Regions from separate parts of the Streptomyces sp. NPDC040545 genome, predicted to be linked through region 1. Evidence: riboswitches for the same ligand, from Rfam matches in the RefSeq annotation. Region 1 holds a riboswitch; the other holds the start of a gene.
What was found. A riboswitch is a leader RNA that binds a small molecule or an ion and turns the genes downstream of it on or off. The one in region 1 is predicted to bind glycine.
Positions count from the first base shown of each region.

Region 1 (15,055 bases):
CGGCCTACCACGGCACGCAGGTCGAGTGGACGACGACCTCGCCCGACGACCTGACCCGGGTGGGGCGCGCGGAGAACACCATCTTCGGTGGAGACGGCCGGGGCGGCTTCATCGTTCCGGAGTTCGGCAGCGTCTTCGACGGTTCGGCGGCCTTCGTGCAGCTGCTCGGGCTGGTGGCCCGTACGCAGCTCACGCTGAGCCAGATCGACGCCCGGATTCCGCGGGCCCACGTCCTCAAGCGGGACGTCTCGACGCCGTGGGCGGTGAAGGGGCTCGTCATGCGGCGGGTCGTGGAGGTGGCCGGCGACCGGCAGGTCGACACCACCGACGGGGTGCGGGTGGTCGAGGCCGACGGACGGTGGGCGCTGGTCCTGCCGGACCCGGCGGAAGCGGTCACCCACCTGTGGGCCGAAGGTCCCGACGACGCCTCCGCGCAGGCCCTGCTCGACGAGTGGGCGGGCGTCGTGGAGAGCGCCGGGCAGTGAGCGCCGGACGTGCGATGACGTAGGCGGAAGTCCGGTGGTCCGGGTACGGGGAGTTCCGGCCCGGCCCACCGGATGGACGCATTGGGTGACTGCGCTGCCGACATGCGACGATGTGCGGCATGTCGCAGCCGCCCCACAACCGGACTCCGGCGTCTCATGTGCCCGCGCGCCCGGACGCTTCCATGTCGCTGCTGACGCACGTGATGGACCACAGTCTCGACGAGGGCTACGCGGAGGCCTCGGCCCGGCGCGAGGCGGAGGGCACGGCGGGTCTGCCGCGGACCCTCAAGGCCAAACTGGGGCTCGCGGCCGGGCTCGTCGTGACCGCCATGGTCGTCACGCTGGGTGCGGCCGAGGCGCGGATAGCGGCGCCGGTGCTGGCCAAGGAGCGTCAGGAACTGATCGACCGGGTGGAGCGGGCGGATGACCGCGTGCACGGCCTGGAGCGTGACGTCGACCGCCTCAGGACCGATGTCGCGGCGCGCCAGCGTGCGGCGCTGAAGCAGCCCGGCGGGGGTCAGGGCGAGCTCGTGGCCCTGCTCGCGGGTGCCACGGAGGTCCGCGGGCCGGGGATCAAACTGGTGGTGGACGACGCGAAGGGCGCCTCGTCGGGCGGCGGTGGCAAGCCGCGCGAGAGCTCCGGTTTCTCGGACACCGGCCGTCTTCGGGACCGGGACATGCAGAAGATCGTCAACGGGCTCTGGCAGTCCGGGGCGGAGGCCGTCTCCATCAATGGACAGCGGCTGACGCAACTGTCGGCGATCAGAGCCGCGGGTGACGCGATACTGGTCGACAACAGGCCGCTGGTGCCGCCGTACGAAGTGCTGGCGGTGGGGGACAAGAAGCGGCTCGGCACGGCCTTCCAGGACTCGGCGGACGGACAGTACCTGCACGTGCTGCAGGAGAGCTACGGGATCCGTTACGCCCTGTCCCCGGCGGACGACCTGCGGCTGCCGGCCGCGTCGAGTCTGACCGTACGTACAGCTACACCGGCAGAGCAGCAGAAGGGTGCATCGTGATCGCGGTACTGGGCCTCTTGGCCGGAGTGGTGGCCGGACTTCTGGTCCGGCCCGAAGTGCCGGCCGTGGTGGAGCCATATCTGCCGATCGCCGTGGTGGCCGCGCTGGACGCGGTGTTCGGCGGCCTCCGCGCGATGCTGGACGGCATCTTCGTGGACAAGGTCTTCGTGGTGTCGTTCCTCTCGAACGTGGTCGTGGCCGCCCTGATCGTCTTCCTCGGTGACAAGCTCGGGGTCGGCTCGCAGCTGTCCACGGGTGTGGTCGTGGTCCTCGGTATCCGCATCTTCTCCAACGCCGCGGCCATCCGCCGGCACGTGTTCCGGGCGTGAGGCCGATGAGTACGAACGACAGCCCTGAGGAGCCGGGAGGCGCGGGCCGTCCGCCGGAGCCCCCGAATTCTCCCGAGTCCTCGAAATCTCCCGAGCCTCGGAAGTCTCCCGAGCCTCCGAAGTCTCCTGAGCCCCAGGAGTCTCCGGAGTCCCTGCGGCCTCCGCAGTCCTCGGAACCCCCGCAGCCGCCTCGGCCTGCGCAGCCCTCGCAGCCGCCGGAGCCGTCGGAGGCGGTCGAGGAGGCGCCGGGGCAGCCCGAGGAGACCGGCCGGCAGCGGCTCGCGGCCGGGCTGTGGCCGCCGCGGGTGAGCCGGGCCCAACTGATCGTGGCGCTGCTGCTGTTCGTCCTGGGGCTGGGTCTGGCGATCCAGGTCCGCTCCAACAGCGACTCCAGCGCGCTGCGCGGAGCCCGCCAGGAGGACCTCGTACGGATCCTCGACGAGCTCGACGGGCGGACCAAGCGCCTGGAGGACGAGAAGCAGCAGCTGGAGGACCAGCGCAAGGAGCTGGAGAACAGCTCCAACCAGGCCGAGGAGGCCCGCAGGCAGACCGTCGAGAAGGAACGCCAACTCGGCATCCTGGCCGGTACGGTGGCAGCCCAGGGGCCCGGCATCACGCTGAAGATCACGGATCCCACGGGTCAGGTGCAGTCCGACCAGCTGCTGGACACGCTTCAGGAGCTGCGGGCGGCCGGGGCCGAGGCGATTCAGATCAACGGTGTGCGCATCGTGGCGGGCTCGTACTTCTCGGACGAGAACGGCGGGGTCGCCATCGACGGTAAGAAGATCACACAACCCTATGAGTTCAAGGTGATCGGCAAGCCCCAGGATCTGGAGCCCGCGCTGAACATTCCGGGCGGTGTCGTCCAGACGCTGGAGAAGGAGCAGGCCACCGTCGCCGTCACACGGTCGGCGAAGATCGTTGTGGATGCCTTGCGGGCTGCGAAGCAGCCTGACTACGCTCGGTCGTCATCGTGATGAATCGGAGTGATGAGTGGAGCGTCCCACGCGGGCTGATGCCTGCGGGGGGTCGGCGCACCGAAGTCGCGGTGCGTGGTGGAAACTGTCTGGTGGTTACGGACGTTGTGAGAATGTCCGGGTCGGCAGGTGTCTGCATTCGGAGTTCGTCCTGCCCCACGGGCGGGTCTGTTTAGGTCAAGGGGAATCGCCCGTGAAGTTGTTTGAGAAGTTGTTCGGCAAGAAGAACCGTGAGGAAGGCGGCGCGGCACGGCACCGCGCCGGGCACGGCGATGTGGAAGGGCAGGGCGACCGGCCGCTCTTCCGCGACGAGGTCGCCGGAGCGGGTGAGGTTTCCGGTGCCCCCGGCGCGTCGGCTGTTGACCCTGCTGGTACCGGACGCATAGGTTTCGGTGAACCATCAACCTCAAGTGCGGGTGGAGGGTTTGCCCCCGACCCGTATGCCACCAATGCATCCGCGGGGCATCCGCGGCGCGAGGAGCCGTCCATGTCGGCCGAGCAGATTTGCAGCAGGTGCGGACACCGCAGCGATGCGGCCAGTCGGTTCTGCTCGAACTGCGGTGCGCCGCTGCGGGCGGGTCTGACGCCGGAGCGTGCCTCGGAGACCACGTCCACGATCTCGATCTCGGGCCTCGAGGCCTACGAGGCCGAGGTGTCGGGACAACCGCACGTGTCGTCCTCCTCGCTGTCCCCCGAGGCGCAGGCCGCGGTGGAAGCGCTGCCCCCCGGTTCCGCTCTGCTCATCGTGCGGCGCGGTCCCAACTCCGGGAGCCGTTTCCTGCTGGACGGTGAGCTGACCACGGCCGGCCGCCACCCGCAGAGCGACATCTTCCTGGACGACGTCACCGTCTCCCGGCGCCATGTCGAGTTCCGCAGGAGCCAGGAGGGTGGCTTCACCGTCGCCGATGTCGGCAGCCTCAACGGCACGTACGTGAACCGTGAACCGATCGACTCCGTCGCCCTGCAGAACGGCGACGAGGTGCAGATCGGCAAGTACCGGCTGGTCTTCTACGCGAGCCTGCGGGGCATCTGACCCTTTTAGGGAAGGTTCCATGCTGCGTACCCCGACCGGCGGTGCCCCGCGAAGTGGCACCGCCGGCACCGCCGGCCCGGCCGGGCGGCTGGTGAGCATCGGCACGGTGCTCGCCACGCTGCGTGACGAGTTCCCCGAAGTCACCATCTCGAAGATCCGTTTTCTGGAGGCGGAGGGGCTCGTCGAGCCCCGGCGCACACCTTCGGGATACCGCAAGTTCAGCACCGAGGACGTGGAGCGGCTCGCTCGGATCCTGCGTCTGCAGCGTGACCACTACCTGCCGCTGAAGGTCATTCGCGAGCAGCTCGACGCGCTCGCCCGCGGGGAGCAGATCCGCATCCCGGCGCCCACCGCGCACGGGGACTCCGCCGACCCCGCCGGACCGGCGGCCGTCTACGGCGAAGTGGGACGGGAACGGGCCACCGTGGCCCGGGTGGGCCGGGCCGAGCTCCTCGCGGCCGCCGGGGTGGACGAGGTACAGCTGGTCGAGTGGGAGTCGTACGGGCTGCTGGCCGAGGGCACGGACGGCGGATTCGACGCCGAGGCGGTCACGGTGGCCCGGCTGGTGGCCGACCTGGGCCGTTTCGGGCTGGAGCCGCGGCACCTGCGTGCGATGAAGGCCGCCGCGGACCGCGAGGCGGGGCTGGTGGAGCAGGTCGTGGCACCGCTGCGCCGACACCGCAACCCGCAGACCAGGGCTCATGCGGAGGCCACCCTCAAGGAGCTCGCGGGGCTTTCCGTACGGCTCCACGAGGCGCTCGTACAGACCGCTCTCGGGGTCCGGCTGCCCTGAGGTGGGGGGCCCGACTACCCAAACCTGCCGAGCAGGTCCTAGGGTTGCTGTGTGAACGAGCTCGACGTTGTGGGTGTCCGGGTGGAAATGCCCTCCAACCAACCGATCGTGCTCCTGCGTGAAGTGGGAGGCGACCGGTACCTCCCCATCTGGATCGGTCCAGGGGAGGCGACCGCCATTGCCTTCGCGCAGCAGGGGATGGCCCCTGCCCGACCGCTGACGCACGACCTGTTCAAGGACGTGCTGGAGGCGATCGGCGAGGAGCTCACCGAGGTCCGGATCACGGATCTGCGGGAGGGCGTCTTCTACGCGGAGCTCGTCTTCGCCAGCGGGGTCGAGGTGAGTGCGCGTCCTTCCGACGCCATAGCCCTCGCCCTGCGGACGGGGACGCCGATCTACGGCAGTGACGGCGTGCTGGACGACGCCGGAATCGCCATTCCGGACGAGCAGGAGGACGAGGTGGAGAAGTTCCGCGAGTTCCTCGACCAGATCTCACCGGAGGACTTCGGCACCGGCCCGCAATGAGGTGTCGGCCGCGTCGCCCTCGGGGATCTTCAGGCCATTCGATTAGCCTTTCCCCCTAAAGGGATACGGGAAACCACTCTCAGGGTGATTATCACTCGGCGTGCCGAGTGTGGCGATCGTTGACGCACCCCTGGTGACTGCCTACCTTCAAGGTGGGCAGGTCAAGGACGGAGGGTCGGCGTGAGGATCACGGGCGACGGTACGACCGGGGGCACCCCCGCACGGAGTGAGGCTGGGCCGTACCCGCTGCGCGGCGGTGCGGTCGGGTCCGCGCGCCGTCAGCCGGAGTCGACGCCGGTCGGACCGGTGGGCGCGGACCCGGAGCCCGAGCAGATCGGATACCGCGGGCCGACGGCCTGCGCCGCGGCCGGCATCACCTACCGGCAGCTCGACTACTGGGCCCGGACCGGGCTGGTGGAGCCCAGCGTGCGGGCCGCCTATGGGGCGGGGACGCAGCGGCTCTACAGCTTCCGCGACGTCGTGGTCCTCAAGACCGTCAAGCGCTTCCTGGACACCGGGGTGGCGCTGCAGAACATCCGCACGGCGGTCCAGCACCTGCAGGACCGCGGGTTCTCGGACCTCGAACGGATGACGCTGATGAGCGACGGTGCCACCGTGTACGAGTGCACCTCGCCGGACCAGGTCGTGAGCCTGCTCCAGGGCGGGCAGGGCGTCTTCGGCATCGCCGTGGGCGTGGTGTGGCGCGACGTCGAGAGCGCGCTGTCGCAGCTGCACGGGGAGCGCGTGGACACGGGCGAGACCCTGGTGCGGCACAACCCGACGGACGAGCTGGCCGCCCGCCGCAACCGGGCCGTCTGACCCGGACCGGGGGATTGTCAGTGGCGTAGGGCAGCATCGGGCTGTGAGAGCCGCGCCGACCATCCTGCACCTGGACATGGACGCCTTCTACGCCTCCGTGGAGCAGGCGTCGAAGCCGAGCCTGCGGGGCAAGGCCGTCATCGTCGGCGGCCTCGGGCCGCGCGGGGTCGTCGCCACGGCCTCGTACGAGGCCAGGCGGTTCGGGGTGCACTCCGCGATGCCGATGGGGCAGGCGCGGCGGCTCTGCCCGAACGGCGCGTACCTGATCCCCCGCTTCACCCTCTACCGCCAGGTCAGCGACGTGGTGATGGCCATGCTCCGGGAACTGTCGCCCCTGGTGGAGCCCCTGAGCCTGGACGAGGCCTTCGTGGACCTGGAGGCGGGCGGGGTGGCCTTCGACTCGCGCAGCGCGCGGGAGACGGGGGAGCGGCTGCGGGCCGGCATCCGGGCCGCCACGGGGCTCAGCGGGTCGGTGGGGCTGGCCGGGTCGAAGATGCTGGCCAAGGTGGCCTCCGAGGAGGCCAAGCCGGCCGGCCTGCTGCTGATCGAGCCGGGGACGGAGCGCGAGCTGCTCGCGCCGATGTCGGTACGGACGCTGCCCGGGGTGGGGCCGGCCACGGGCGAGCACCTGCGCCGGGCCGGGATCACCACGGTGGGGGAACTGGCGGAGGCCGGGGAGGACGAGCTGGTCCGGATGGTCGGCCGCTCGGCCGGTGCCGGGCTGTACCGGATGGCGCTCGGGCTGGACGACCGGCCGGTGGTCGCGGAGCGGGACGCGAAGTCGGTGTCCGTCGAGGACACCTTCGACGTGGACCTGCACGACCGGGTACGGATCCGCGGCGAGGTGCAGCGGCTCGCCGACCGGTGCGTGCAGCGGCTGCGGGACTCGGGGCACTCGGGGCGCACGATCGTGCTCAAGGTCAGGCGGTACGACTTCTCCACGCTGACCCGGTCCGAGACCCTGCGGGGGCCCACGGACGACCCGGCGGTGGTGCGTGAGGCGGCGGCGCGGCTGCTGGAGGGCGTGGACACCACGGGTGGGGTGCGGCTGCTGGGAGTGGGGGTGAGCGGGCTGGCGGACTACACGCAGGAGGACCTGTTCGCGCAGTCGCTCGCCGCTGAGCCGGACGGGGCGGCCGGGACCGGCGGCTCGGACAGGACGGACAGGACGGACGGGACCGACGGCGCGGAGCGGACGGACGGGGCCGGCGGGGTTGCGGTGGCGGCCGGTGCCGCCGAGGCGGCGGCCGAGGGCGCCCAGGAGGCCGCTGGGCCGCCCGGAGAGCCGGAGCAGGCCCCCGAACGGCGCTGGGCGGCCGGGAGCGACGTACGGCATGCCGTGTACGGCCCCGGATGGGTGCAGGGCAGCGGGGTCGGGCGGGTGACCGTGCGGTTCGAGCAGCCCGGATCGGAGCCCGGCCGGGTGCGGACCTTCCGGGTGGACGATCCCGAGCTGGAGCCGTCCGATCCGCTGCCGCTGGTGGGGGACGGCCCAAGTCCGAAAGGGGCGGCCTAGCTCTCGTCGCCCGCCAGGCGGCCGAAGTCGCGGTTGATGTCCGACGGCAGGGTCGTGTCCAGGCCGTAGTGGTGGTAGAGCTGCAGCTCCTGTTCGGGGGAGAGGTGGCGCCCGACACCGAAGTCCGGGGCGTCCCTGATGAGGGCGCGTTCGAAGGGCACCCGCAGGGTGTCGCCCACCAGCTCGCTCGGCTCCAGCGGGACGAAGGCGTCCCGGCTGAAGAGCCCCGTCCGGACCGCGGCCCACTCCGGGACGCCCGTGGCGTCGTCGAGGTAGACCTCGTCGATCGTGCCGATCTTGGTGCCATTGCGGTCGAACGCCTTGCGGCCGATCAGGCTGCGCGGATCGATGTCGGTCTGCACGGTCCCTCCAAAAGGTCGCAACTGCTCCGTAATGACTACAGAAGTGCATATCCGCAGCGGAGGCCACTCGGGGAGGGGCCAGATCCTCGCTGGTACGCTGGTGAACGGCTGTCGACCCTGTGCGGGAGAGTCCTCCGAGTGAGCAAGACGGAGGCGCCGAAGGAGCAAATCCTCCCCGGAATCTCTCAGGCATACGTACCGCACGGACGAGGCCACTCTGGAAAGCAGGGCGGGTACCGGGCGCGCAGTGCCGGTCCCCCTCCTCACCGACGGTGAAAGCCGGATCTCTCGGGAGACCCCCGTGATTCCGGTGAAACTCTCAGGTGCAGATGACAGAGGGGGAGGCCGTCCGGGTGCCCGCGCCGTGGTGCCCCTCGCAGGTCATACGACCAGGAGGCCTCCGTACATGACCGCCAACCGCATTCCGCTCTCCCAGCTGGAGCGAGGCATCCCCTTCGAACAGCGCCACATCGGCCCGGATGCCGAGGCGCAGGCGAAGATGCTCGCCCAGGTGGGCTACGGCTCCCTGGACGAACTGACCGCTGCCGCGGTCCCGGATGTGATCAAGACCGCCGAGGCGCTCGACCTGCCCGAGGCACGTACCGAGGCCGAGGTGCTGGCCGAGCTGCGCTCGCTCGCCGACCGCAACCAGGTCCTCACCCCGATGATCGGTCTCGGCTACTACGGGACCTTCACGCCGCCGGTGATCCTCCGCAACGTCATGGAGAACCCGGCCTGGTACACGGCGTACACGCCTTACCAGCCGGAGATCTCCCAGGGCCGCCTCGAAGCGCTCCTGAACTTCCAGACGGTCGTCGCCGAGCTGACCGGGCTGCCGACCTCGGGCGCCTCGCTGCTCGACGAGGGCACCGCGGCCGCCGAGGCCATGACCCTGGCGCGACGCGTGGGCAAGTCCAAGGGCAACGTCTTCCTGGTGGACGCCGACGCGCTGCCGCAGACCATCGCCGTCATCGAAACCCGCGCCGAGCCGATCGGCATCGAGGTCGTCGTCGCCGACCTCTCCGCCGGCATCCCGGCCGAGGTCGCCGAGCGCGGCATCTACGGTGTCCTGGTCCAGTACCCGGGTGCCTCCGGTGCCGTCCGGGACATCAAGCCGGTCATCGACCAGGCGCACGAGCTCGGCGCCGTCGTCGCAGTCGCCGCGGACCTGCTCGCGCTGACCCTGCTCACCTCCCCGGGTGCGCTCGGCGCGGACATCGCCGTCGGCACCACCCAGCGCTTCGGCGTCCCGATGGGCTTCGGCGGACCGCACGCCGGTTACATGGCCGTCCAGGACAAGCACGCCCGCTCCCTGCCCGGCCGCCTCGTCGGTGTCTCCGTGGACGCGGACGGCAACAAGGCGTACCGCCTCGCGCTGCAGACCCGTGAGCAGCACATCCGCCGTGAGAAGGCCACCAGCAACATCTGTACCGCGCAGGTGCTGCTCGCCGTCATGGCCGGCATGTACGCCGTCTACCACGGCCCGGACGGCCTGCGGACGATCGCGAGCCGCACCCACCGCTACGCCACCCTGCTCGCCGCCGGTCTGACGGCCGGCGGGATCGAGATCGTGCACGGCTCGTACTTCGACACGATCACCGCCCGCGTGCCGGGCCGTGCCGCCGAGGTCGTCGCCGCTGCCCGCGAGGGCGGGGTCAATCTGTTCCAGGTCGACGCCGACCTCGTCTCCGTCGCCTGCGACGAGACCACCCTGCGCGCCGACATCGAGGCCGTCTGGGCCGCCTTCGGTGTCCCCGGCTCCGCCGCGAATATCGAGGCGCTGGACGCGACCACGGCCGACACGCTGCCCGAGGGCCTGCTGCGCTCGGACGCGTACCTGACGCACCCGGTCTTCCACCAGCACCGCTCCGAGACCGCGATGCTGCGCTACCTGCGCAAGCTCTCGGACAAGGACTACGCGCTGGACCGCGGCATGATCCCGCTGGGCTCCTGCACCATGAAGCTCAACGCGACCACCGAGATGGAGCCGGTGACCTGGCCCGAATTCGGTCAGCTGCACCCCTTCGCGCCGGTGGAGCAGGCCGAGGGCTACCTCACGCTCATCAACGAGCTGGAGGAACGTCTCTGCGAGGTGACCGGCTACGACAAGGTCTCCATCCAGCCGAACGCCGGCTCCCAGGGTGAGCTCGCCGGCCTGCTGGCCGTCCGCGCCTACCACCGGGCCAACGGCGACGAGCAGCGCACCGTCTGCCTGATCCCGTCCTCCGCGCACGGCACCAATGCCGCCAGCGCCGTGATGGCCGGCATGAAGGTCGTCGTCGTCAAGACCGCCGACGACGGCGAGGTGGACGCGGCCGACCTGCGCGCCAAGATCGAGCAGCACCGCGACGAGCTCGCCGTGCTGATGATCACGTACCCCTCCACGCACGGTGTGTTCGAGGAGCACGTCGCCGACATCTGCGCCCAGGTGCACGAGGCCGGCGGCCAGGTCTACGTCGACGGAGCCAACCTGAACGCCCTGGTGGGCCTGGCCAAGCCGGGTCACTTCGGCGGCGACGTCTCGCACCTGAACCTGCACAAGACCTTCTGCATCCCGCACGGCGGCGGCGGTCCGGGCGTCGGCCCGGTCGGTGTCCGGGCCCACCTGGCCCCGTACCTGCCGAACCACCCGCTCCAGCCGACCGCGGGCCCGGAGACGGGCGTCGGCCCGATCTCGGCCGCTCCGTGGGGTTCGGCGGGCATCCTGCCGATCTCGTGGTCGTACGTGCGCCTGATGGGCGGCGAGGGCCTCAAGCGCGCCACCCAGGTGGCGGTGCTCGGCGCCAACTACATCGCCAAGCGCCTGGAGCCGCACTACCCGGTGCTCTACACCGGCCCGGGCAACCTGGTCGCGCACGAGTGCATCATCGACCTGCGGCCGCTGTCGAAGGCCACGGGCGTGAGCGTGGACGACATCGCCAAGCGCCTGATCGACTACGGCTTCCACGCGCCGACCATGTCCTTCCCGGTCGCAGGCACGCTGATGATCGAGCCGACGGAGTCCGAGGACCTCGCCGAGATCGACCGCTTCTGCGACGCGATGATCGCCATCCGCGGCGAGATCGAGCGGGTCGCGGGCGGCGAGTGGCCGGTGGACGACAACCCGCTGGCGAACTCCCCGCACACCGCGGCGGCGCTGGGCGGCGAGTGGAACCACCCGTACACCCGCGACGAGGCCGTCTTCCCGGGCGGGGTCTCTGCCGCCGAGAAGTACTGGCCGCCGGTGCGCCGCATCGACGGTGCGTTCGGTGACCGGAACCTGGTGTGCTCCTGCCCGCCGCTGGACGAGTACGACGCCTGAGGTGTTCCGCGTCGTACGGGCGCCGTATGACGGTCGTACGACATGAACAAGGGGCCGGTCCGGGAGACTCTCCCGGACCGGCCCCTTCGCCGTTCGTCACGGCCGGCCGGACAGCTCGATCGCCTAGGCCGCCGCGAGCGGGCGGTGCGGGGCGATGATCTGGCCGTCCGGCAGCAGTTCACCGGTGTCCTCGAAGAGCAGGACACCATTGCACAGCAGGCTCCAGCCCTGCTCCGGGTGGTTGGCCACCGGGCGTGCGGCCTCCCGGTCGGCGGATTCGGCTGACGGGCAGGCTGGCTGGTGCTGGCACATGGATGCGTTCTTTCGCTGCGGTGTGGTCTGTGTGCTACGGCTCGATGCGTGATTCATGGCCGTCCCCCTGGGTCATCCCCGCACCCGCGGGGAGCGTGTCATCAGTCTTCCCCCATGACAGCCGCTTCGCAGGTATTTCCCGGCAGCTGTCCTCACAGATTGATGACGCATCACTCGTGCGGGCGGTTCAGGTCAACTCCCCTGTCATTTCGGATGGTTCGCGACTGGCCCGGGTGGACTAGGCCGAGTGGGTGATTCGGGTCAGGCGGCGGGCGCGGCCAGGGAGGGGGGCGCCGCCGTCGGCGCCGGGGTCAGCCGGCGGGTCAGTACGGGCAGCAGCTCGGAGACCGGATGCGGCCGGTACGCGGCGATGCCGGGCGGGGCCGGGGCCAGGGGCACCAGCAGGTCCTCGCCGGCCGGCAGCCCGGCGGCGGCGTCCGCGCCCACCGCCCCGTGCAGCCACAGGGTCAGCATGTAGAGCTCCGGGACCGACAGCAGCCGGGGCTGGTAGCCGGTGGTGAGGGATTCCGCCTGGCGCAGGGCGCGTTCGGTGGCCGCGACATAGGGGCCCTCGAAGAAATGGGAGAAGACCCAGCCGTCGGCGGTCAGCCGGGTGTCGGCCGCCGCGATGTAGCGGTCCCCGCTGCGGATCAGGAACCGCCAGCCCGTGAGCCGGCTGCGCGGCGGCCTGCCGCCGGCCGCGAGGTTGGACATGCCCAGCCGGTCGAGGACGTGGACCGGAAGCGGGAGTTCGGGGGTGAGCGGCCCCTGGTTCGCGCGCAGGGCCGGGGTGTGCGCCTCGTGGACGGCGGTGGGGGAACCGAGTGCCGCGAGGACGCTGCGCAGGGCGGGCGCGGGAGCCGGAGGGACATGCAGCGGCATGGTGGGTCGCCTCTCACTTGGGAGACCGGTGGAACGGGGGCAGGTGCGGACTCGCATTCTGGGGCCAGAGGGGGGCCGAGGGGCAATGGCCGCGCGCCAACTCTCTGCCTCGTTTGCGGAGTTTATACGACATGTGTTCACGCAGTGTTTCGGCTAGCTGTCCCGCCTATTGCCGGCAAGGCGCTTACCGGACCCGCTGACATGGCATTCATGCCGCATGCACGCGAACATGTCGCGCTGACCTCGGAGGTTACCGGACGGGGGCTCGGCTGGAAAGCGTCGGTTATCCGAACGAGGCAAAGTCTAAGCGGAATTTGCATACCGCGACTTGCCACGTGAATGTGCCGAAGCGCCCTTCGGCCAAACCGGCGCGCGCTCCTCGTCACGCACGCCCCCCGCGCGTTATGGATCACGCTGCCGGGGCATCATCGACCGTAACGCGAGCCTGGGTTGTTCCGGGCCAGGCCCACTCGAGGAGGGACGCTTCGATGGGGGAGAAGGTCGTGGCAGGCGGATTCGACCTGTCCGATCGGCAGCGGTATCGAAGGAAGCTTCACGAGTGTCTGGAGGGACTGGAGCGGCTCCTGGAGGAGAAGAGGTTCGATCGCCCGAAGAACATGATGGGACTGGAGATCGAGCTGAATCTCGCGGGTGCCGACGGGTTGCCGAGAATGCTGAATGCACAGGTGCTGGAGCGGATTGCGAGCCCCGATTTCCAGACCGAGCTCGGAATGTTCAATCTGGAGGTGAACGTCCTTCCGCACCGGCTCGGCGGCCGGGTTTTCGACCAGCTCGCCGAGGAACTCAGCGCAGGGCTGGGCTATGCCCACCGGCAGGCCGCGGAGATCGACGCCGGCGTGGTGATGATCGGTATTCTGCCGACGATCTCCCGCGCGGACCTGGTCACCGCGAACCTTTCGGCGGTGGACCGCTACTCGCTGCTCAACGAGCAGATCCTGATGATGCGCGGGGAGGACTTCACGCTCGACATCGACGGCGTCGAACGGCTGATCTGGACCTCCGGGTCGATCGTGCCGGAGGCCGCCTGCACCTCCGTACAGCTGCATCTGCAGGTGACCCCGGCCCGCTTCTCGGCGGTGTGGAACGCGGCGCAGGCCGTGGCCGCGGTGCAGATAGCCGTCGGCGCCAACTCGCCCTTCCTGTTCGGGCGTGAGCTGTGGCGGGAGTCGCGGCCGCCGCTGTTCACGCAGGCCACCGACACCCGGCCGCCCGAGCTCCAGGCCCAGGGCGTGCGGCCGCGCACCTGGTTCGGGGAGCGGTGGGTGGACTCGGCGTACGAGCTCTTCGCCGAGAACGTCCGCTACTTCCCCGCCCTGTTGCCGATCTGCGACGAGGAGGAGCCGCTGCGGGTGCTCGCCGAGGGCGGGGTACCGGGACTGCAGGAGCTGGTCCTGCACAACGGCACCGTCTACCGGTGGAACCGGCCCGTGTACGGGGTCGCCGACGGGGTGCCGCACCTGCGGGTGGAGAACCGGGTGCTGCCGGCCGGACCGACGGTCGCCGACGTCGTCGCCAACGCCGCCTTCTACTACGGACTCGTACGCACCCTCGCGGACGAACCGCGCCCGGTGTGGACCCGGCTGCCCTTCGCCGAGGCGGAGGCGAACTTCGACGCGGCCTGCCGGTACGGGATCGACGCGCGGCTGCGGTGGCCGCGCCGGGGCCGGGCCGGGGGGCTCGCGAGCGTGCCCGCCGTACGGCTGGTCCTGGACGAGCTGCTGCCGATGGCGGCGGCGGGGCTGGACGCCTGGGGCATCGAGCCCGCGGACCGGGACCACTACCTCGGCATCATCGAGGAGCGCTGCCGGCGCCGGGTGAACGGGGCGACCTGGCAGGTGGACACCTACCACCGGGCGCTCGCCGCCGGACTGGAGCGGGACGAGGCGCTGGCCGCGACGACCCGGCGGTACACCGAGCTGATGCACAAGGGCGACCCGGTGCACACCTGGCCGGTCGGACTGACGGAGGAGGTGAGCGTCCCGGCGCCCGTCGTGCGCTGACCGGCCGCGGGCCCCGCGCCGCCGTCCGTCCGTTTGTCCGCCGTCCGTTTATCCGCTGTCCGCCGTCCGCCGCCGTCCGGTGATCCCGGTGCGAGCCCCGCAGTGATCCTCCCGGTCCGGTGAGGAGGCAGTATGGGGTGGTCGCAACGGGATGGCAGGACGGAGTCGGGCGTGCGGACGGAGCCGGAGCCGGTGTTCGTGGAACGGGACGAGGACGGGCGGCGGAGCCTGCTGCGCACCGAGACGCTGCTCGTCCTCGCGCTGTCGCTGGGCGCGAGCGGGGTCTCGGCGCTGATCAGCTTCATCGGCTCGCTCACCAAGCCCGGCGGTCTCAAGGACCAGGCGGCCACGCTCAACGGCTCCTACGCCCCGGGCCGGCCCTGGCTGGACCTCGCCTGGCAGCTGTTCGGCATCGCGAGCGCCCTGGTACCCGTACTGCTGGTGGCGCACCTGCTGACCCGCGAAGGCGCCCCCGGGCTCCGGGTGCTGGGCTTCGACCGCACCCGGCCCTGGTGGGACCTGGGCCGGGGCGCCCTCGTCGCGGCCGGCATCGGCAGCGCCGGGCTGGCCTTCTACCTGGGCGCCCGGGCCACCGGCTTCAACCTCACGGTGGTGCCGGAGGCGCTCCCCGACGTCTGGTGGAAGTTCCCCGTACTGATCCTCTCCGCGCTGCAGAACGCC
Region 1 covers NZ_JBVIWA010000021.1:2,874-17,928, forward strand. Annotated here, with positions in the region: gene ACZ573_RS30915 (sugar phosphate nucleotidyltransferase) at 1-485, shown strand, start outside; gene ACZ573_RS30920 (DUF881 domain-containing protein) at 596-1,504, shown strand; gene ACZ573_RS30925 (small basic family protein) at 1,501-1,833, shown strand; gene ACZ573_RS30930 (DUF881 domain-containing protein) at 1,839-2,810, shown strand; gene ACZ573_RS30935 (FHA domain-containing protein) at 2,896-3,843, shown strand; gene ftsR (transcriptional regulator FtsR) at 3,863-4,636, shown strand; gene ACZ573_RS30945 (bifunctional nuclease family protein) at 4,688-5,161, shown strand; gene ACZ573_RS30950 (MerR family transcriptional regulator) at 5,342-5,980, shown strand; gene ACZ573_RS30955 (DNA polymerase IV) at 6,024-7,496, shown strand; gene ACZ573_RS30960 (PRC-barrel domain-containing protein) at 7,493-7,858, opposite strand; glycine riboswitch at 7,971-8,069, shown strand; gene gcvP (aminomethyl-transferring glycine dehydrogenase) at 8,265-11,159, shown strand; gene ACZ573_RS30970 (DUF5999 family protein) at 11,283-11,471, opposite strand; gene ACZ573_RS30975 (hypothetical protein) at 11,733-12,353, opposite strand; gene ACZ573_RS30980 (glutamate-cysteine ligase family protein) at 12,842-14,374, shown strand; gene ACZ573_RS30985 (CPBP family intramembrane glutamic endopeptidase) at 14,507-15,055, shown strand, end outside.

Region 2 (15,055 bases), on a different contig from region 1:
CACGCGGGCGCGAGCTGGACCTCGGCCTCGCCGGCGAACTGGCGAAAGGCGGACCGCCCGGCCGACTACCGGGTGGACCGGATCGTCGTGCATGTCACACAGGGCGGCTTCGAGTCCTCGGTGGACGCCTTCAAGAACCCGTGGCACAAGGCGTCGGCGCACTACATAGTGCGCGGGGACGGGCACGTGGAGCAGATGGTGCGCGAGCTGGACGTGGCCTTCCACTCGGGGAACCGCTCGATGAACGAGCGCAGTGTCGGCATCGAGCACGTGGGCTTCGTGGACCGTCCGCAGGACTTCACGGACACGATGTACGCGGCTTCGGCCCGGCTGGCGGCCGACGTCTGCCGCCGGTACGGCATACCGGCGGACCGCACGCACATAGTCGGCCACTCCGAGGTGCAGGGCGCCGACCACACCGATCCCGGCCGCCACTGGGACTGGAACCGCTACATCGGCCTGATCCGCGCCGCCCTGGAGGCTTAGGCCGTCTCTTTCGGATCTTGCCGGGCCCGGCAAGATCCGAAAGAGACGGCCTAGCTGAGGCCCGCCGTGCGGGCGCGCTCCACCGCCGGGCCGATGGCCGCGGCCAGGGCCGCGACGTCCTCCTCGGTGGAGGTGTGGCCGAGGGAGAAGCGCAGGGTGCCGCGGGCCAGCTGCGGGTCGGTGCCCGCGGCCAGCAGGACGTGGCTGGGCTGAGCCACGCCCGCCGTGCAGGCGGAGCCGGTGGAGCACTCGATGCCCTGGGCGTCGAGCAGGAGCAGGAGCGAGTCGCCCTCGCAGCCGGGGAAGCTGAAGTGGGCGTTGGCGGGAAGCCGCTCGTCGGGGTCTCCCCCGAGGACGGCGTCGGGCACGGCCGCGCGGACGGCGGCGATCAGCTCGTCGCGCAGGGCGCCGATCTCGGCGGCGAACCGCTCGCGCCGTTCGACGGCGAGGACGGCGGCCACGGCGAAGGCGGCGACGGCCGGCACGTCGAGGGTGCCGGAGCGGACGTGCCGCTCCTGGCCGCCGCCGTGCAGGACGGGTACGGGGCTCTGGTCGCGGCCGAGCAGCAGTGCGCCGATGCCGTAGGGGCCGCCGATCTTGTGGCCGCTGACGGTCATGGCGGCGAGGCCGCTGTCGCCGAAGTGGACGTCGAGCTGGCCGAAGGCCTGGACGGCGTCGGAGTGCAGCGGGATCCCGTACTCACGGGCGATGGCGGCCAGTTCGCGGACCGGCATGACGGTCCCGATCTCGTTGTTGGCCCACATGACGGTGGCGAGGGCCACGTCGTCGGGGTTGCGCTCGACGGCTTCGCGGAAGGCGTCGGCGTGGACGCGCCCGTAGCGGTCCACGGGCAGGTACTCGACCTGCGCGCCCTCGTGCTCGGCGAGCCAGTGGACGGCGTCGAGCACGGCATGGTGCTCGACGGGGCTGGCGATGACGCGGGTCCGGGCGGGGGCGGTGTCGCGCCGGGCCCAGTAGAGGCCCTTGACGGCGAGGTTGTCGGCCTCCGTGCCGCCGGCGGTGAAGACCACCTCGCTGGGGCGGGCGCCGATCGCCTCGGCGAAGGCCTCGCGGGCCTCCTCCACGGTACGGCGGGCGCGGCGGCCGGCGGCGTGCAGGGAGGAGGCGTTCCCCGTGGCGGCGAACTGCGCGGTCATCGCCGCGGCGGCCTCCGGCAGCATCGGGGTGGTGGCGGCGTGGTCGAGGTAGGCCATGATCCCCCGATTCTACGAGCCCGCCGGTGGCCGCTCGCGCCGCGGGACCCCACGATGGCCGGCAAGGCACCCCGGGCGCCGCCGGATCCGCCCGGCCGGGCCGGAGACCGGCGTCAGGCCCGCGCCGGAGACCGGCGTCAGGCCCGGGCCGGACCGGCGTCGGGCCCGGGCGGGACCGGCGTCAGGCCGGGCGCAGGGCGCGGGCCAGTTGGCGGGACTGCGCGACCAGGTGGTCCGAGGAGTCCCAGACCTCGGCGTCCTCCTCCAGGAAGCCGCCGGCCAGGTTGCGGGTGGTGATGGAGACCCGGAGCGGGCCGGGGGCCGGACGGCGGCGGACGTGGGTGGTGAGTTCGACCGTCGGGGTCCAGGCCACCAGGCCCATGTCGAAGGCGGTCGGCGGGAGCGCGTCGACGGCCAGGAGCATGGAGAGCGGGTCGGCGTCGCGGCCGTCGGCCAGCTCGAACCAGGCCCGCATCTCGCCCTTGCCGGAGGGCGCGCCGACGGCCCATCCGGCGGTCGCCGGGTCCAGTCGGAGCCGGAGCCGGTCCACGATGGCGGAGCTGCCGGGGATCGGGGCCGGGCCGGCCTCGGGGCCGATGCAGTCCTCGTAGGCGGGGATGGCGGGCGGCACGGCGACGGTGCGTACGTCGTCCGGCAGGGCCGCGAGGTCGCCGTAGGAGGCGAGGACGCGGATGCGCTCGACCTCGGCGCCGCTCTCGTCGTACTGGAACAGCGAGGCCTGTCCGGTGGAGAGGGTGCGGCCGACGCGGACGACCTGGGTGCGGATCACGGCGGGGCCGGGCACGGAGGAGGTCAGGTAGTGCGCGGAGACGGTGAACGGGTCCGGGTGCGGGAGGGCCGCCGACAGGGCCCGGCCGACCAGGGCCAGCAGGTAGCCGCCGTTCACGGCGGCGATGATCGTCCAGCCGGCGGAGAGTTCCGCGTCGTACACCCCGGGCTCGCCCGCGCGTGCGGTGATGGCGGTGTCGCGGTCGAACTCACTGTCGCCGATGGATGCCTTGGCAGCTGCGTGTGACATGTAAACGACGGTACACCGGCTTGCTACTAAGCGGTAGCTTTCTTTTGTTACGGCTCTTCGGCCACCGACGACCGCCTGTTCCAGGCCAGCGGCGCCCGCCAGTGGTAGCGCATGGCGAGGAGGCGCAGGACGAAGGTGGTGACGATCGCGAGGCCGGTGGTGATGCCGTTGAGGGCGTGCAGGCTGATGAAGACGGCCACCATCGAGGCGCCGACCAGCGCGGGGACGGCGTACATCTCGCGGTCGCGCAGCAGCGAGGGCACCTCGTTGACCAGCACGTCGCGCACGACGCCGCCGCCGACGGCCGTGGTCACGCCGAGCGCCGCGGAGGCGGTGAGGCCGAGTCCGAACTCGTAGGCCTTGGTCGTACCCGTGACGCAGAACAGCCCGAGGCCGGCCGCGTCGAAGACGTTGATGGCGCGGTTGATCCGCTGGACCTCGGGGTGCAGGAAGTAGACGATCGCGGCGGCGATCAGCGGGGTCACGAAGAAGCTGAGCTCACCGAAGGCGGCGGGCGGCACGGCGCCGATGACGAGGTCCCGGAAGAGACCGCCGCCCAGGGCCGTGACCAGCGCGAGGACGACGATGCCGAAGACGTCGAAGTTCTTGCGTACGGCGAGCAGGGCGCCTGCGGTGGCGAAGACGAAGATGCCGGCGAGGTCCAGGGCATGCTGGATCCCGGGCGGGAAGAGATCGTGGAGCACCGGGCCATTGTCACCTGCGGCGGGCTCGGCAGAACGCGGGGCTCCGCCGACGCCGGCGTGCCGTGCGGCGCCGTTGCGGGGGCGCTGCCCCCGAACCCCCGCGCCTCGAACGCCGGCGGGGCTGGAGCAGCGCGGCCCCGCCGGCGTTCTCGTCAGTCCGTGGCCTTGGCCACCGCGTCCGCCGCGCCCGGCAGGGGCTGGTCGCCCGGTGCCTGGTCGGGGGCGTTCTCCGGGTGGTGGCAGGCCACCTGGTGGCCCGGCTTCAGCGCCAGCAGCGGCGGCTCCTGCGTCGCGCAGATCTGCGTGGCCTTCCAGCACCGGGTGTGGAAGCGGCAGCCGCTCGGCGGCGAGATCGGCGACGGGACGTCGCCCTTGAGCAGGATGCGGCCGCTCTTGGCGCCGCGCCGCCTCGGATCGGGCACGGGCACGGCCGACATCAGGGCATTGGTGTAGGGGTGCATGGGCGCCCCGTACAGCCCCTTGTTGTCGGCCAGCTCGACCATCTTGCCGAGGTACATCACGGCGATGCGGTCCGAGACGTGCCGGATGACCGACAGGTCGTGCGCGATGATCACGTAGGTGAGGCCGAGCTCGTCCTGAAGGTCGTCCAGCAGGTTGACCACCTGGGCCTGGATCGACACGTCCAGCGCCGAGACGGGCTCGTCCGCGACCACCAGCTTCGGCTTCAGGGCGAGAGCCCGCGCGATGCCGATGCGCTGGCGCTGGCCGCCGGAGAACTCGTGCGGGTAACGGTTGTAGTGCTCGGGGTTGAGGCCCACGAGCGAGAGCAGCCGCTGGACCTCCGCTTTGAGCCCGCCCTCCGGGGTGACCTTCTGGAGCTTGAACGGCGCGCTGACGATGGTGCCCACCGTGTGGCGGGGGTTCAGCGAGCCGTACGGGTCCTGGAAGATCATCTGCACGTCCCGGCGCAGCGGGCGCATGCCCGACACCCCGAGGTGCGTGATGTCCTTGCCCTCGAACTCGATGGAGCCGCCGGTCGGCTCCAGCAGCCGCGTGATCAGCCGGCCCATGGTCGACTTCCCGCAGCCGGACTCGCCGACGATGCCGAGGGTCTCCCCGCGCCGGACGTCGAAGTCGAGGCCGTCGACGGCCTTGACCGCGCCCACCTGGCGCCGGATCAGCCCCTTGGTGATCGGGAAGTGCTTCGTCAGGCCGGTGACCTTGAGCAGGACCTCGGGGGAGTCCTTGGCCTGCGCGGGAATGACCACCGATTCCGGCTTCTTCGTGTCAGGCGTCTCGGTCACAGCTTCGGCGCAATCTCTTCGGTCCAGATCCGGGTCCGCTCGTCCTGCGACATGTGGCAGGCGGACCAGTGGCGGCTGTCGTCCTCGGTGAGCTCGGGCCGGACCGTACGCGTCACGTTGCCCTTGGGCACGTCGGCGTACGGGCAGCGCGGGTTGAAGGCGCAGCCGTCGGGGATGTTGATGAGGCTGGGCGGGGAGCCCTTGACCGGGATGAGGCGCTCGCTCTGCTCGCGGTCGATGCGCGGCATCGAGCCCAGCAGGCCCCAGGTGTAGGGGTGGCGGGGCTCGTAGAAGACCTTCTCGGCGGTGCCCCGCTCGACGCACCGGCCGCCGTACATCACGAGGATCTCGTCGGCCATCTCCGCGACCACGCCGAGGTCGTGCGTGATCATGATGACGGCGGAGCCGAACTCCTTCTGCAGATCGCGGATCAGGTCCAGGATCTGCGCCTGCACGGTGACGTCCAGGGCCGTGGTCGGCTCGTCCGCGATCAGCAGGTCGGGGTTGTTGACCAGCGACATCGCGATCATCGCGCGCTGGCGCATGCCGCCGGAGAACTGGTGCGGATAGTCGTTCACGCGCTTGCCCGGCTCGGGGATGCCCACCCGGTCGAGCATCTCGACGGCCCGCTTGCGCGCCGTCTTCTTGTCCACGTCGTTGTGGACGCGGTACGCCTCCACGATCTGGGCGCCGATCGTGTAGTACGGGTGCAGCGCGCTCAGCGGATCCTGGAAGATCATCGCCATGTCGCGGCCCCGCAGCCGGCGCACTTCCTCGGGATCGGCGGACAGCAGTTCCTTGCCGCCGAGCCAGATCTCGCCCGACATCTCCACGTTGGAGCGGTCGGCGTTGCCCGCCCGGTGCAGGCCCATGACGGCCAGCGAGGTGACCGACTTGCCGGAGCCGGACTCGCCCACGATGCCGAGGGTCTGGCCCTTCTCCAGCTGGAAGGAGAGCCCGTCGACGGACTTGACGACGCCGTCGTCGGTGGGGAAGTGGACCTTGAGGTCGCGTACGTCGAGGAAGGCCTCGGAGGGAGGGCCGTCGCCCGGTCCCGCCACGAGCGCCGTGGCGGTGGCGGTGTGCCCGGCACCGTCGGCGGCGGCGGACGCGCCGGCCTCGTTCCCCTTCGGAGTCGGATCGGTCACGACAGCCTCACCCTCGGGTCGATGATGGCGTAGACGAGGTCCACCACCAGGTTGCACAGCACGATGAAGGCTCCGGCGAAGAGGGTCACCCCGAGGATCTTCGGCAGGTCGTTCACCGCGATGGCGTGATACGCGTACTCACCGATGCCGTGGTACGAGAAGACCGTCTCGGTGACGATGGCGCCGCCGAGGAGCAGCCCGAAGTCCATGCCGAAGATGGTCACGATCGGGGTCAGCGCGGAGCGCAGCCCGTGGCGGGTGATGACCACCCGTTCGCGCAGGCCCTTGGCGCGCGCGGTGCGGATGTAGTCCTCACTCATGGTTTCCAGCATTCCGGCCCGGGTGAGCCGGGCGTAGAGCGCGGAGTAGAGGAAGGCCAGTGTGCTCCAGGGCAGGACCAGCCCCTGGAACCAGGCGGCCGGATCCTCGGAGAAGTCCACGTACACATTGGTGAACACGGGCCAGTTGAAGACGAAGACGGCCAGCGAGAGCGTGCCGGTGAAGAACATCGGCAGCGAGACGCCGGCGAGGGCCACGCCCATCGCGAGCCGGTCGAAGAGCGAGCCCGGCCGCAGGGCCGAGACCACGCCCGTGGTCACACCGGTGATCAGCCAGATGACGGCCGCTCCCAGGGTGAGGGAGGCGGTGATGGGGAGCCGGTTGACGATGTCGGGCCAGACCTCGACGTGGTCCTTGAAGGAGTAGCCGAGGCAGGGGGCGCTGCACTGCGAGGGGTCGGGGCCGTAGTTGAACTCGCGGCCCGCGAAGATGCCCCGCAGGAAGTCCCAGTACTGCGCGTACAGGGGCTGGTCGAAACCGAGGTTCTTCTTGACCGCGGCGATGGACTCGGGCGAGGGGTTCTTGCCCACGTACTGGGTGGCCAGCGAGTCGGCCGTGCCGCCGGCCAGCCGGGGCAGCAGGAAGAAGATCGCGAAGGTGATCGCGCTGACAACTAGCAGCAGGAACACCGCGGCGAACAGCCGCCGGACGATGTACACAAACACGGGGGTCGGCTTCGGCGTCCGCCGGTCCGCCCCGCACCCCGGTCGGGGGCGCGGGACGGACCGGCGCGCGCACTGCTGCCTTCACCTGCCTTCCACGGTTCTGGCAGATCTGGCTGAGAGGGTCGAACTGCCTGAGGACTTGACGTCCGGGGTTACTTCAGGCCGATGTTGAGGTAGTCGTACTGACCGCTCCACGCCGGGTTGGAGACCACGTTGGTGAGCTTGGGCGAGCGGTAGTGCAGGACCTTGAAGTAGGTCAGGGGCACGATGACCGCCTGGTCCATGACCTTCTTGTCGATCTCGCCGTAGACCTTCTCGCGGGCGGCGGAGTCGGTGTTGGCGATGTTGTCGTTCAGCATCTTGTTGATCTCGGGGTCGTTCAGCTGCGACAGGTTGGTGTTGCCCGTCTTGCTGATCGCGTCACCGTGGACGACCTGCTGGAGGAAGCCGAAGCCGCTCGGCCAGTCGGCGCCCCACTGCATCATCATGAGGCCGATCTTGTTGTCCTCGGTGAACTTCGGGACGCCCGCGTAGTCGCTGAAGTACTTGCCGGCCGGGAACTGCTGGATCTTGACCGTGATCCCGATCTTCTTCAGGGACGCCTGGATGGCCGTGGCCATGTCGACCTCGCCGGCGCGGTCGTTGCGCGCGGTGATGGTGGTCTCGAAGCCGTTCGGCTGACCGCAGGCGGTCAGCGCGGCCTTGGCCTTGGCCTCGTCACCCTTGTCGTCCGGGGTCTTGTAGGTGTTGAAGTCCACGTGACCGGGGATGTCGGTCGGCAGGACGGTGCTGGCGATGGCGCCGCGGATGGGGCCGCCGAAGGCGGTCTGCACCGACACCTTGTCGATCGCGTACTGGACCGCCTTGCGGCACTCGACGTTGTCGAAGGGCGCCACCTTGGTGTTCATCGCCATGTAGACCAGGCGACCACCCTCGGCGTTGTCGGTGTTGGGGTCCTTCGAGGTCAGCAGCTCGGTCTGGGTCTGCTGGGCCACACCGTTACCGACGATGTCGATGTGGGTGTTGCCGGCCTTCAGGTTGGAGTCGATCGTCTCCTGGTTGACCTTCAGCTTGACGACGATCTTCTCCGGGAGCTGCTTGCGCAGCGGGTCCGTGGAGGCGTCCCAGTTGGGGTTGCGGACCAGGACGGCCTGCTTGTCGTGCTCGTAGCTCTCGAACATGTACGAGCCCGAGGAGACGATGTTCTTCACATAGTCCGCGCCGTTGTCCTTGGCCTTCGGCACGGGGGCCGACTGCGGGTTCGCCAGCAGGTAGTCGAACTCGGCGAAGGGCTGCTTCAGCTTGAAGATGATCGTCTGGTCGTCGGGGGTCTCGATGGACTGCAGTCCGGTGTCGGACTTGTCCTTGTACGGGCCCTCGTACGGGGTCTCGTTGTTCTTGAGGTACTGCGCGAGGTAGTTCGGGCCGTTGGAGTGCACGTCACGCGCGAAGTTGCTGCGCTCGACCGCGTACTTGACGTCCTTGGAGGTGACCGCCGAGCCGTCGCTGTACTTGACGCCCTTGCGCAGCTTGTACGTCCAGGTCGCGCCGCCGTCGCTCGGCACGCCGAGGCTCTCGGCGAGGTCCGGGACCACCTTGTTGCCCTCGGCGCCCGGGGCGGGCGCGAAGGTCGTCAGCGGACGGGCGTACAGGCGGCTGAAGTTGAAGACGAAGCCGTAGTACGTGTTGCCGGGGTCGAAGGAGTCGGGGGTGTCGGACGCCTCGTAGACGACCGTCCCGCCCTTCTTGTCCGAGGCGTTGACCACGGCCTTGACGGCGGCGTTGGCGCCCGCCGACTTGTCGTCGCCGCCGGTCTTGTCACCACCATTGCAGGCGGAGGCGGTGAGGGCGACGGTGATGGCGGCGGCAAGCACCGCGGCTGTTCTCGACCTGCTTCTCATGGCGGAGTGATGCCCCCTGATTCGGAGTGATGGTGGGTACTGGCGGAGCCTCGGCCGGGTGCCCGAGGAACGGGAGGGTCAGCGCGAGCTCTTGGGGTCCAGGGCGTCGCGCAAGCCGTCGCCGAGGAGGTTGAAGGCGAGCACGGTGACGAAGATCGCCATGCCCGGGACGACCATGAACATCGGGTCGACCTTGTAGTAGGCCACCGCGGAGCTGAGCATTCCGCCCCATGAGGCCTGCGGCGGCTGGATACCCACGCCGAGGAAGCTCAGGGAGGCCTCGAAGAGGATGTTGGTCGGGATGAGCAGCGTGGAGTAGACGAGGATCGGCGCCATCAGGTTCGGGAGCAGCTCGCGGAAGACGATGAAGGGGCCGCGGGCGCCGAGGCTGCGGGCCGCGTCGACGAACTCCCGCTCACGCAGCGAGAGGGTCTGGCCGCGCACGATGCGTCCGATGTAGGGCCAGCTGAAGAAGCCGATCACGAAGATCAGCACGCTGATGTGCAGCGGCAGTCCTTCGAGGCCGAAGGCCCCGCCCTGGAGGGCGGCCGAGATGGAGATCGCGAAGAGCAGCAGCGGGAAGGCGAGGAAGGTGTCCATCATGCGGCTGATCACCGTGTCGGCCCAGCCTCCGTAGTACCCGGCGACGACGCCCAGGACGGAGCCGATGAACACCGAGAGCACGGTCGATCCGAAGGCGACCAGCAGGGAGACCCAGGAGCCTTCCAGGATGCGGGTGGCGATGTCGCGGCCGAACTTCGGCTCCACGCCCAGCGGGTGCTCCCAGCTGATGCCGCCGAAGGAGCCCACGGGGGTGGCCAGGGAAGGATCGATGAGGTCCTGGTGCAGGGCGTCCGGGTCCAGCCCGAAGATCCACTGGATCGGCTGCGAGAGCATGGCCAGGACCACCAGCAGCAGCACGACGATGCCGCCGGCCATCGCCACCTTGTCGCGCTTGAGTCTGGTCCACGCGATACGGCCGAGCGACCGTCCCTCGATCGCCTTGCGCGGAACCTCGGAGGTGGCCACGGCCGCGGGCTCGGCCGCGCTGGTGTCCTGCAGTGGTGCCGTCATCGTGGTGGGACCCCTCTCGGCCGACATCGGTCGGCCCATGCCCGCCGCTGTGGCGGCTTGGTTCAATCGGCGTCGCTGGTGGTGCGATTGGCACGAAATGTGCCGGAAGTGCACGTGAAGAGCTGGTGTTCGCGAGATGGACCGGCCTTCGGTGGGGTGGAGTCTTCAACGCCCTCTCGAGCGCCCGCCAGACCCCCCGGGGATGTGATGCGCAACCGTGATCTACGCCTACACCTTCCGTTATCCGAACCCCGGGATCTGGTGAGCGGTGAAACACCGCCCGTTCTGCACGGAACGGACATCCGGCCCAACTGCCCTTTCGAGCATGGATCTTGGGCGGATTCACCGGATATGCCGAAGGCCGCACCGATGGGATCGGTGCGGCCTTCGAGAAGGATGTCTCGATATTCGGATACGGGTCAGTACGCCGGCGCCTGGCCTTCACGGTCGTAGAAGGGCCGGGTCTGCGCGCGCAGCCACATGGCGACGGGGTCGTGCTCGTCCCCGAGTGCGACCGTGCACACCGGGACGCCCTCGGGGACCACCCCGACCGACTGCCGCATCATCTCCCGTACGGATTCCAGCGCGGGCGCGGAGGCGTCGTACAGGTCGAGCCCGACCGCGAGGTACGGGGAGCCGAGCGCGGGCTGCACCCACGCGCGGCGCAGCGACCGCACGGCCGGGGTGCGGTGCGCGTGCTGGGTCAGCAGGCCGTAGAACTGCGGGAGCTCGATCGCGGGCTCCGAGAGGCGCAGCGGGCCGGCCGGCATCCGGTCCAGGCCGGTGGCGATCCGGCGCAGGTCCGCCCAGGGCACGCCGAGGCCACCGCCCTGGGCGTGCGGGTTGAGCCACAGGCCCCAGCGGTCCGGGTACAGCGCGCGGGCGATGTCCCGCCCGGTGACGACCTCGTAGCCCCGGTTCCAGCCGCTGGCGGCCAGCTCCTGGGGGGAGGTGACGCAGGGCGCGTAGCCGAGGCTCTCGACCTCCATGCCGCCGTACTGGGCGTCCGGGGAGCCCGGCTGCCCCTGCCAGAGCAGCATCCACAGCCGGCCCTCGGAGAGAGCGTGCAGGAGTGACTCGTAACTCTCGTAGCGCCCGGGAGTCACCTGGCGCATCATGTGCTCGACCTGCCCGGCCGCGGCCGTGCCTGACGCACTCACCCGGAACCCCTCTTCGTCCGCCCGTCGCTCCACGCGTGTCCTCCGAACCGGCAGTCGCGCGTGCGGCCAGGAGATGTAACCAGCTTAAGCGGCCCTACGGCAGGTAGAAGGGGCGTACGCGCTCACGAATCCAGTCCGTGACCGGGTCCTGGACGGCGTCCAGCAGGATCAACTGCACCGGCCACGGCGGCGGGACACGGGTCAGGGCCCTTCCGAGGGCCTCCATCGGCGCGGCCTGCATCTCGGGTTCCCATCCCACCAGGCGGACACCGACGAACAGCTGGGGCGCCCCGCCCTCGACGCTGGCGAGGCAGCGGTGCGCGGCGGCGACCACCCCGGTGGCCCGGAACTCCTCGGTGGCGGCGGCGAGGAAATCCACCGGATCGTCCTGCCAGTCGGGCTCGAAGAGCCGGACCCGGCCGCCGGTGGCCGGGCCGTCGAGCGGGGTCCGGCCGCTGCGGCAGAGCTCCGCGACGGCGGGCGGCGGGAGCGGTACGCCGACGGCCCCCTCGGGGTTGAGGGCGATGCCGAGCTGCGGGGGCAGGCCGCGGGCGAACTCGACGGCCGGAGCCACCGCGAAGTCCATGCCGGGGCCGACGCAGGCGAAGAACTGGGCCTCGGAGCTGTAGACGGGGACGTACGCCGCCCCGCCGATGTCCATGGTGGGCAGGTCGAGGCCGGCCGTCGTCGGGGCGCCCCCGCCCGGCAGGGGGACCCAGACCTGGCTGCGCCCGAGGACCTCCAGGATCCGCCCCCCGGCGTCCGGCTGCCCGAGTGCCGCTCCGAGCACCTGCTCCAGCTCATTCCCCGGCCAGCCGCTGCCCTGCATCTGCCCCTGCCTCTGTCTTGTTTCCCGCGCGTGTCGCCCCGCAGGGTACCGGCCCCGCGCGCGGCCGCTCCGCCGGGGTTCGGCCGGCGCCGAAAAGACCGGGGCTCCGCCCCGAACCCCGCGCCCCGAACGCCGGCGGGGCTTGATCCGGTCAGGCGGTGAAGGCTATACGGGTAACCGTCGCGGCCGAGGCCCGGTCCAGCAGGGTCGCCGAGGCGCAGCCCGCGGGCGGCCGGCCCGCTTCGGCGTCGCGGAGCAGCCGGGTCACCGCGCCGCGGTGGCGGGCGAAGGCGTAGGCGGAGACCCGGCGGCCGCGCGCGGCCTGACCGGAGAGGGCCTCCTCGGGGCTGCTGTCCAGCAGGAGCAGGTGCAGCGCCCGGCCCCGGCGGCGCGCGGCGGCCGCGAGCAGGCCGCGTACCCAGGCCTGCGTACCGCAGTCGTGGACGACGACGGAGGCCCCGGAGCGCAGGATCCGCCACAGCCCCCAGTAGTGCGCGGCGCGCACCAGCGGCCGGTACACCGCGTACGGCAGTGCCGCAGGCATGCGGCGCTCCCAGCGCTCACGGGTGTCCTGGGAGTCCACGGCCCCGCCCTCGGCGGCCGCCCGCTTGATCAGCGTGCTCTTGCCGCCGCCGGGCAGGCCGGACACCACGACGATGTCCCCGTCCGCGAAGCCGAGCCGGCGGGGGGCGCGCCCGGCCGGTCCGCGCAGGTCGCGTACGAGGCCGAGGCCGGTGTCGGCCGCCCGGCCGCGCCCGCGCGCGCCGCGCTGCGCGGGTACCGCCTCCACGGTTCCCGTCGTCGTCACCACTCCGAATCTCCGCACAGTGTTCGCCTCCCCCGAATCGGGTCACCAGGACCCTTGCCCACTGAGTGTAAAGAGACGGTAATCCGGCGGCCCCGGTTCCGGTCCGGCCCTTCGGAGGGCCGTACGAACTTTCGGACCCCGCCGCCCGATCTCGGGCATGGCGTGCAATGATGTGCGCCATCTGGACCAACTGCATACCGGCCGCTTGAATCCGCGCGGGAGAGTCCCGGCACGCCGCAAGGCCGTGCGCGGGCGCCGAAGGAGCAAGAACCTCCCTTGAATCTCTCAGGCCCCGTACCGCGTGGATGAGGCAGATCTGAAAAGCGAGCTGCTGCGCAGCTCCACCCAAGGTGCAAGTCGATGAGAAGAACCGGCGATCTGCTGATCGGCGGAACTCTCGGCGAACCTCTCAGGTTCCGATGACAGATGGGGAGGAACGTCCTCGTCATGTCATGTCGATGCCCTGGGACCCGGGAGCCACACCCATGAGCACTGCCCCCCGCCTGACCGCCCTCGATGCGCTGCACCGCTCGCTCGGTGCGACCATGACCGATTTCGCGGGCTGGGACATGCCGCTGCGGTACGCCAGCGAGCGCGACGAGCACAACGCCGTACGCACCAAGGCCGGTCTCTTCGACCTGTCCCACATGGGCGAGATCACGCTGACCGGCCCCGAGGCCGTCAAGGCCCTGGACTACGCGCTGGTCGGCAACATTTCCACTGTCGGCGTCGGCCGCGCCCGCTACACGCACATCTGCCAGGAGGACGGCGGGATCGTCGACGACCTGATCGTCTACCGCCTCGGCGAGACCGAGTACATGGTCGTCGCCAACGCCTCCAACGCCCAGGTCGTCCTGGACGCCCTCACCGAGCGCGCCGCCGGCTTCGCCGCCGTGGTCCGCGACGACCGCGACGCGTACGCGCTGCTCGCCGTGCAGGGCCCGGAGTCCCCCGGCATCCTGGCGTCCCTGACCGACGCCGACCTGGACGGCCTGAAGTACTACGCCGGCCTGCCGGGCACCGTCGCCGGCGTGCCCGCGCTGATCGCGCGCACCGGCTACACGGGCGAGGACGGCTTCGAGCTGTTCGTCGCCCCCGAGCACGCCGTGGAGCTGTGGCAGGCGCTGACCAAGGCCGGCGAGGGCGTCGGCCTGGTCCCGGCCGGCCTGTCCTGCCGCGACACCCTGCGCCTGGAAGCGGGCATGCCGCTGTACGGGCACGAGCTGACCACCTCCCTCACCCCGTTCGACGCGGGCCTGGGCCGGGTCGTGAAGTTCGAGAAGGAGGGCGACTTCGTCGGCCGCGCCGCGCTGGAGGGCGCCGCCGAGCGCGCCGCCACGAACCCGCCGCGCAAGCTGGTCGGTCTGATCGCCGAGGGCCGCCGCGTCCCGCGCGCCGGGTTCCCGGTCGTCGCCGACGGTCAGGTCATCGGCGAGGTCACCTCCGGCGCCCCGTCCCCGACGCTGGGCAAGCCGATCGCGATGGCGTACGTGGACGCGGCACACGCCGCGCCCGGCACGTCCGGCGTCGGCGTCGACATTCGCGGTACGCATGAGCCGTACGAGGTTGTGGCGCTGCCGTTCTACAAGCGGCAGAAGTAGCCCCACGCACCACGTCCGCCGTCCGGGAACCCGCACGGCGCCGTCTCAGTACCCAAGACCGCAGTTCGTATCCACTCCCCCGCATCCAGGAGAATCAGGTCATGAGCAACCCCCAGCAGCTGCGTTACAGCAAGGAGCACGAGTGGCTGTCGACCGCCGAGGACGGCGTCGCGACGGTCGGCATCACGGAGTTCGCGGCCAACGCGCTCGGTGACGTCGTCTACGCCCAGCTCCCCGAGGTCGGCGACACGGTGACCGCGGGCGAGACCTGTGGCGAGCTGGAGTCGACCAAGTCGGTCAGCGACCTGTACTCCCCCGTCACCGGCGAGGTCGTCGAGTCCAACCAGGACGTCGTGGACGACCCGGCGCTCGTCAACACCGCCCCGTTCGAGGGTGGCTGGCTGTTCAAGGTGCGCATCGCGGAGGAGCCGGCCGACCTGCTCTCCGCCGAGGAGTACGCCGCGCTCACCCACTCCGACAACTGACACCCCAGGGGATCCTGATGTCTGTTCTCAACACCCCTCTGCACGAGCTCGACCCGGACGTCGCCGCCGCCGTCGACGCCGAGCTCGCGCGCCAGCAGTCCACCCTGGAAATGATCGCGTCGGAGAACTTCGCTCCGGTCGCCGTCATGGAGGCCCAGGGCTCGGTCCTGACCAACAAGTACGCCGAGGGCTACCCCGGCCGCCGTTACTACGGTGGCTGCGAGCACGTCGACGTCGTCGAGCAGATCGCGATCGACCGCATCAAGGCGCTGTTCGGCGCCGAGGCCGCGAACGTCCAGCCGCACTCCGGTGCGCAGGCCAACGCCGCCGCGATGTT
Region 2 covers NZ_JBVIWA010000001.1:947,726-962,780, reverse strand. Annotated here, with positions in the region: gene ACZ573_RS04595 (N-acetylmuramoyl-L-alanine amidase) at 1-486, shown strand, start outside; gene ACZ573_RS04590 (cysteine desulfurase family protein) at 537-1,700, opposite strand; gene ACZ573_RS04585 (thioesterase family protein) at 1,882-2,739, opposite strand; gene ACZ573_RS04580 (trimeric intracellular cation channel family protein) at 2,787-3,443, opposite strand; gene ACZ573_RS04575 (ABC transporter ATP-binding protein) at 3,596-4,672, opposite strand; gene ACZ573_RS04570 (ABC transporter ATP-binding protein) at 4,705-5,769, opposite strand; gene ACZ573_RS04565 (ABC transporter permease) at 5,853-6,860, opposite strand; gene ACZ573_RS04560 (ABC transporter substrate-binding protein) at 7,013-8,761, opposite strand; gene ACZ573_RS04555 (ABC transporter permease) at 8,840-9,835, opposite strand; gene ACZ573_RS04550 (enhanced serine sensitivity protein SseB C-terminal domain-containing protein) at 10,255-10,995, opposite strand; gene ACZ573_RS04545 (enhanced serine sensitivity protein SseB) at 11,090-11,824, opposite strand; gene ACZ573_RS04540 (AAA family ATPase) at 11,976-12,632, opposite strand; glycine riboswitch at 12,839-12,942, shown strand; gene gcvT (glycine cleavage system aminomethyltransferase GcvT) at 13,118-14,233, shown strand; gene gcvH (glycine cleavage system protein GcvH) at 14,335-14,718, shown strand; gene glyA (serine hydroxymethyltransferase) at 14,736-15,055, shown strand, end outside.
Region 2: linked by a shared signal. The riboswitch ahead of gcvT (glycine cleavage system aminomethyltransferase GcvT) and the one ahead of gcvP (aminomethyl-transferring glycine dehydrogenase) in region 1 are both predicted to bind glycine.